2 regions of the Micromonospora sp. NPDC048909 genome follow, and region 2 is predicted to be linked to the other one. Evidence: riboswitches for the same ligand, from Rfam matches in the RefSeq annotation. Region 2 holds a riboswitch; the other holds the start of a gene.
The links. A riboswitch is a leader RNA that binds a small molecule or an ion and turns the genes downstream of it on or off. The one in region 2 is predicted to bind ZMP and ZTP.
Positions count from the first base shown of each region.

Region 1: another riboswitch for ZMP and ZTP. It lies ahead of AB0C04_RS25915 (glycine hydroxymethyltransferase); the one in region 2 lies ahead of AB0C04_RS14075 (bifunctional 5,10-methylenetetrahydrofolate dehydrogenase/5,10-methenyltetrahydrofolate cyclohydrolase).

Region 1 is NZ_JBEZFU010000011.1:119,861-123,250, forward strand. Features, by position in the region: gene AB0C04_RS25900 (S8 family serine peptidase) at 1-663, shown strand, start outside; gene AB0C04_RS25905 (hemerythrin domain-containing protein) at 797-1,297, shown strand; gene AB0C04_RS25910 (hypothetical protein) at 1,359-1,685, opposite strand; ZMP/ZTP riboswitch at 1,753-1,842, shown strand; gene AB0C04_RS25915 (glycine hydroxymethyltransferase) at 1,861-3,300, shown strand.
Region 2 is NZ_JBEZFU010000004.1:401,829-405,218, forward strand. Features, by position in the region: gene AB0C04_RS14070 (hypothetical protein) at 1-415, shown strand, start outside; gene AB0C04_RS14075 (bifunctional 5,10-methylenetetrahydrofolate dehydrogenase/5,10-methenyltetrahydrofolate cyclohydrolase) at 543-1,433, opposite strand; ZMP/ZTP riboswitch at 1,453-1,534, opposite strand; gene AB0C04_RS14080 (DUF2332 domain-containing protein) at 1,698-2,633, shown strand; gene AB0C04_RS14085 (alpha/beta hydrolase) at 2,788-3,390, shown strand, end outside.

The DNA of each region.
Region 1 (3,390 bases), on a different contig from region 2:
CCGTGGGAGTTCAACTGCCGCAACGACGCGCGTCAGCGCCCGGTGTGGCAGGCCGTGCAGCGGGCCATCCGCTACTCGCAGAGCAAGGGCGTGCTGAACATCGCGTCCGCCGGCAACTCCAACGTCGACCTGGCCCACAAGTTCGTCGACGCGGGCAGCCCGAACAACGGCACCCCCGAGGTTCGGGAGATCAACAACGCCTGCGTCGACCTGCCGGCCGAGTCGCCGGGCGTGCTGACCGTCTCGGCGGTCGCACCGACCGGGAAGAAGAGCTACTACTCCTCCTACGGCCTCGGCGTCGTGGACGTCACCGCTCCCGGTGGTGACAGCCGCTTCCGTACCGGGGGCGTCAGCCCGACCACGACCGACCAGATCCTGTCGACCACCTTCAACACGGCGACGCGGACCAACGGCTGGGGTTGGAAGCAGGGCACCTCGATGGCCAGCCCGCACGCCACCGGCGTCGCGGCCCTGGCCCTGTCGGCCCACCCGGGCATGACGCCGGGTCAGCTGGCGTCCTTCCTCGAGCGGACGGCGGAGGCGCTGCCGTGCGAGGAGGGCGTCTGGGAGCCGCGGCCCGGCTTCCCGGCCACCTGCACCGGGGGCAAGCGCAACTCGTTCTACGGCGCGGGCATGGTCAGCGCGTACAACGTGGTGAAGTGACCACATCGCACGGATGACGGTGGGGGCCCGGCGCGCGGGCGCCGGGCCCCCACCCCGTTCGAGGGACGGTTGTTTCCGCAGTTCAGTGCCGGGGTACCGGACGATCACCTGACACAGTCGAGGAGGTCCGCCGGTGTCCACTGATGCCATCGTCCTGCTGAAAGAGGACCACAAGGAGATGCGCCGCCTGTTCAAGGCCTTCCAGGATGCCGAGGAGGGCCCGGCGAGCCAGCGGGGCAAGCTGGTGGGGCAGATCGTGGAGGCGCTCACGGTGCACACCTACCTGGAGAACGAGGTGATGTACCCGGAGGTCCGCAAGCTCCTGCCCGACCTGGAGGACGACATCCTCGAGTCGTACGAGGAGCACCACGTGGCGGACGTGCTCTGCGCCGAGCTGCACGCCATGACGGCGGAGGACGAGCACTTCAACGCCAAGACCACGGTGCTGATCGAGAACGTCCTGCACCACGTCGAGGAGGAGGAGCAGGAGTGGTTCCCCAAGGTGCGTGAGGCGCTCGGCCGCAAGCAGCTCCAGGAGATCGGCGAGCGGATGATCGCGCTGCGGGCCGACGCGCCGCGCAAGCCGACCGACCCGAAGGCGATCAAGAAGGCGGTGGACGCGGTCACCGCCTGAGCGGCTTCGACGACGTGGACGGGCCCGGCATCGCCGGGCCCGTCACTCGTGTGCCGGAGGTTCAGTCGGCGGAGCCGGGTTCGGCCATCTTCCGGTGCTGCTCGGACTTGAGCCTGTCCGGAACGATCTTGCCGACCGCGGTCTGCACCTTGTTCGTCAGCGAGCCGGCGGTCACCGTCTGATCGCCCTTCATCAACGCCGTGAAGCCCTGCTCGGCCACCGTCCGCGGGTCGTCCTTGCGGCCGGCGCCGACCCGGGTGTCCTGCATCCGGGCCCGATCGAAGAACTCGGTGTCGGTCGGGCCGGGCATCAGGGAGGTCACCGTGACCCCGGTCTCCTTCAGCTCGTTGCGCAGCGCCTCGGCGGTGCCCCGCCAAGGTGCGCCCAACCACCCGGGCCGCGACCGACTCGCGGCCGAGGTCGGCCTGGCCGGCCCCGGCCGACCCGGTAGGATCGGCGCGGGCCGTGACTGGCGCGTGGGGATGGGGAACCATCGGGGAGCGGCCCCGTCATGAGGACGCATGCCGAGCGCCTGGGCCTTCCGTACGCCAGTTGGAGGTTCCATGCCGTCGCCGAACGCCGAATCCACCGCCTTCCGCAGCGCGCTCGAGGTGATCCGTGCCGTCGAGCCCCGGGTGGCCGACGCGATCACCGCCGAGCTGGGTGACCAGCGCGAGTCGCTGAAGCTGATCGCCAGCGAGAACTACGCCTCCCCGGCCACCCTGCTGGCCATGGGCAACTGGTTCAGCGACAAGTACGCCGAGGGCACCGTGGGCCGCCGCTTCTACGCCGGCTGCCAGAACGTCGACACGGTCGAGGCGCTCGCCGCCGAGCACGCCCGGGAGCTGTTCGGCGCCGCGCACGCGTACGTGCAGCCGCACTCCGGCATCGACGCCAACCTGGTCGCGTTCTGGGCCGTGCTGGCCGACCGGGTGGAGTCTCCGGCGCTGAAGAAGGCCCAGGTCCGCCAGGTCAACGACCTCACCGAGGCGGACTGGTTCGCGCTGCGCCGGGAGCTGGGCAACCAGCGGATGCTCGGCATGTCGCTCGACGCCGGCGGGCACCTCACCCACGGTTTCCGGCCGAACATCTCCGGCAAGATGTTCGACCAGCGCAGCTACGGCACCGACCCGGCGACCGGTCTCATCGACTACGACAAGGTCGCGGAGATCGCCCGGGAGTTCAAGCCGCTGATCCTGGTCGGCGGCTACTCGGCCTACCCCCGGAAGGTCAACTTCCGGATCCTTCGGGAGATCGCCGACTCGGTGGGCGCCACCTTCATGGTGGACATGGCGCACTTCGCCGGGCTGGTCGCCGGCAAGGTCTTCACCGGCGACTTCGACCCGGTGCCGCACGCGCACATCGTCACCACCACCACGCACAAGTCGCTGCGCGGCCCGCGCGGCGGCATGGTGCTCTGCCAGCCCGAGCTGGCCGACCAGGTCGACCGGGGCTGCCCGATGGTGCTCGGCGGCCCGCTGCCGCACGTGATGGCCGCGAAGGCCGTCGCGCTCGCCGAGGCCCGCCGCCCGGACTTCGCCGACTACGCCCAGCGGATCGTGGCGAACGCCCAGGCGCTCGCCGAGGGGCTGCTGAGCCGCGGCGCCAACCTGGTCACCGGCGGCACCGACAACCACCTGGCGATCATCGACGTCACCTCGTACGAGCTGACCGGCCGGCAGGCGGAGCAGGCGCTGCTCGACGCGGGCATCGTCACCAACCGCAACTCGGTGCCGCACGACCCGAACGGCGCCTGGTACACCTCCGGCATCCGGATCGGCACCCCCGCGCTGACCACCCGGGGGCTCGGCGCCGCCGAGATGGACCAGACCGCCGAGCTGATCCACACCGTGCTCAGCCAGACGAAGCCCGGCGCCAACGCCGACGGCACCGCGTCGAAGGCCAAGTACGTGCTCGACCCGGCAATCGCCGACAAGATCAGCCGCCAGGCCAGCGAACTCCTGACCGGCTTCCCCCTCTACCCCACCGTCGACCTCACCTGACCCACCCCGCCCCGCTTGTTGATCATGCAGTTGTGGTGCCCGGACGGTCCCGCTTCGCGGAGTGCGTCCACCACCACAACTGCGTGATCG
Region 2 (3,390 bases):
TCATCTGTTCGGCGGCTGCGGTGCTTACCTCACCGGTCAGTCCGGGCCCGCCCTTGTGCATACCGGGCAAGTCCATGACCGGGCGGGACTGCTGCGTGGGAACGCTTTCGTGGTCCGCCGTGCCTATCCGACCGGTGAGCTGCAATGGGTCTTCAAGGCAGACCACCAGGCCACCGCGCTGGACGCTGACGGCGATTTCGTCTACGTCGCGTTCAACTCGGGGGAACTGGTGATCCTGCGTGCTGAGGACGGGTCTGTGCAAGACCGGCAGCACCTCCAGGTAGACGGCCACCCGGTTGTCCCGCTCTCCATGGTCCGGTTGAGTGACGGCCGCCTTGCGGTCGGCACTTTGGACGGTCGGATACTCGTCTGCGCTGTCACCGCCTCGCCGAACGTGGGCGACAACGGCGAATAGCGCACGCTTCAGATACTGGTACTGCGCCAGTACGTACGCGCAGCGTCTGCTGCGAAGCGGTTGAACACCAGTGACCGCCCGACCCGGTACCGGGTCGGGCGGTCACTGGTATCCGCGGACTCCCGGCTTACTGGTTGGCGCGCTCGGCGGCGCGTACGGCGTTGCGGAACAGCATCGCGACGGTGGTCGGCCCGACCCCGCCGACCCGGGGGGTGATGGCGCCGGCGACCTCGGCGCAGGCCTCGTCCACGTCCGGCAGGAGGCGTCGCCCGTCGTAGCGGACGCCGGCGCCGATGACGACGGAACCCGGCTTGACGTGCTCGGGTCGGACGATGCCGGGTACGCCGGCGGCGGCGACGAGGATGTCGGCGCGGCGGGTGTAGCGCGGCCAGTCGGGGACGCCGGTGTGTACGACGGTGACGGCAGCGTTCGCGGTCGGGCGCTTCTGCGACAGCAGCATCGCCAGCGGCCGCCCGAGGGTGGCGCCGCGGCCGAGGATGACGACCTCACGGCCGGCCACGGGGATGTCGTAGTACGCCAGCAGCGCTTCGATGCCGGCGGGGGTGCACGGCAGCGGGCCGGGCACGCCGACGGCGAGCCGGCCCATGTTGAGCGGGTGCATGCCGTCGACGTCCTTGTCCGGGTCGATGGTCTGCAACGCCGCGTCGTAGTCCAGGTGCGCCGGTACGGGGTACTGCACGAGCAGCCCGTGCACGGCGGGGTCCGCGTTGAAGCGGGCGATGGCCCGGTGCAGGTCGTCCTGGGTGGCGGTGGCGGGCAGGTGCTCGTGCGGGGAGGCGAACCCGAGGGCGGTGGCCTGGCGCTGCTTGATGCCGACGTAGCGCGCGCTGGCGTCGTCGTCACCGACGAGGATGGTGGCCAGGCTCGGGATGATTCCGCGGCTGGCCAGGCGGGCGGCAGCGGCGGAGGTCTCGGCCAGGACGGCCTCGGCGACGGGCGCGCCGGGCAGCAGCCGGGCCGGACCCGACGTGGTGATCTCGGTGGATGCGCTGGTCATCTGGGTAGGGACTCCTCGGCGCGGGCGCCCAGGCGGTCGACGCCCGCGAGAGGCTCCCCGATGGTTCCACCATCCCTGTGCCGCCAGTCGCCGGTAGCTCGATGATGCCGTATCACCAGGGCGGACGGGTGCGCCGGGGTCAGGGCTGGGCGAAGAGCGGGCCGTAGTTCGACCGGAACATCTTCTCGTCGAGGGCGCAGGGCCCGGTGGGAGCTGCGTCACGGACCTGGGACAGCGGCCGGGATCGGTTGCGAGGATCGGAGGATGACGACCGCCGATGCGTACGTCGAGTTCGCCACCCGGGAGACGCGGGACGTCTCACCCTCGTACGAGCGTCTGTCGCTCGCGGTGTCCCGTGACCGCGAGCTGCTGGACCTGCTCGACGAGCTGCCGCCGGCCAAGCGGCAGCCGAACCTGCTCTTCGGCGTCGTACGGCTGCTCGGCGGCCCGCTCGACGACCCGGCCGCCTTCCACGACCACGTGGTGGCGAACTGGCCGGCGATCGCGGCGCAGATGCGGGTGCGGGCCACCCAGACGAACGAGGCCGGGCGGTGCGCCGTGCTGCTGCCGGCGCTCGCCGCGCTGCCGCAGCCGCTCGCCCTGTTGGAGGTCGGCGCGTCCGCCGGGCTCTGCCTCTACCCCGACCGGTACGCCTACCGCTACGGCGAGCGTCAGGTCGGCGCGGGCGAGCCGGTGCTCGACTGCGCCGCGGTCGGGGTGCCGGTGCCGGCCGCGCGGCCCGAGGTGGTGTGGCGGGCCGGTCTGGACCTGAACCCGCTCGACGTGACCGACCCGGCCGACATCGCCTGGCTGGACGCCCTGATCTGGCCGGAACAGACCCACCGCCGGGCCCGGCTGCGCGCCGCGGCCGCCGTCGCCGCGGCCGAGCCACCGCGGCTGGTCCGCGGTGACCTGGTGGACGACCTGCCGGCGCTGGCCGCTCAGGCGCCGGCCGACGCGACGCTCGTGGTGTTCCACACCTCGGTGCTCTACCAGGTGCCCCAGCCACGGCGCGACGCGTTCGTCGAGCTGGTACGCGCACTGCCCGGCCATTGGCTCGCGAACGAGGCGCCGGAGGTGCTGCCCCACGCCTCGCTGCCGGCGTCGCCCGGCGAGGCGATGCACAACGTGCTCGCGCTGGACGGGACGCCGCTCGCCTGGACCCGGGGGCACGGGCAGGCGATGGTCTGGATGGGGTGACGAGGCTCCGGCGTCGGCGCCGAGCCGCCCGCGCGGACCCGAGGGAAGCGGCGGCCGGTCGAGCGGAGGCTCATCGTCACCGGAGTGGGACAGAGCGTGGCATCGATCATCAGTAGGCTCGGGCTCCCGAGGGCCCGACCCTGGTGAGGTGTTCATGGCGAAGCCGTCGTTCCCGCGTCCCACGCCGCGTCTTGTGGCCGCGTTCCTGCCGCCGCTGCTCTGGGGGCTGGTCGTCGGCTACTGGACGCCGCGCGGGCCGGGCACGGGTTTCGAGGCCGTCGCGTCGGTCGCGGTCAGCCTCGCCGTCGGCCTGGTGGCCGGCTGGCTGAGCCGGTCGCGCTGGGCGATGCTCGCCGGGCCCGTGCTCTTCGCGGTGGCGGTGGAACTGGTGCGGATCCGGCTGCGTGGTCCGACCGTGGACGCCCCGCACCTGAGCGGCTTCGGTGTCGCCGCGCTGCTGCTCGGACGGGGCCTGCACGGCCTGTTCACGCTGCTGCCGCTGCTGGTCGGCGCGACCTACGGGGCCGGCCTCGCCCGGCGCGCGACCCGGGCCGGGCGCCGGGCGACCCGGACCGCCGCCGGCCGATCGGCTGTCGCCGGCGAACCCGCCGCCGCCCAGGAACCAACCACTGCGCCGCGCCGGCCGGGGTGGGTGTGGCTGCGCCGGGGTGCGACGGGCCTGCTGGCGGCGGTGGTCCTGCTGGTGGCGGTGGTGGCGGCGCTGCCGGCCCGCACCGACCGGATCGACGGTGGCATC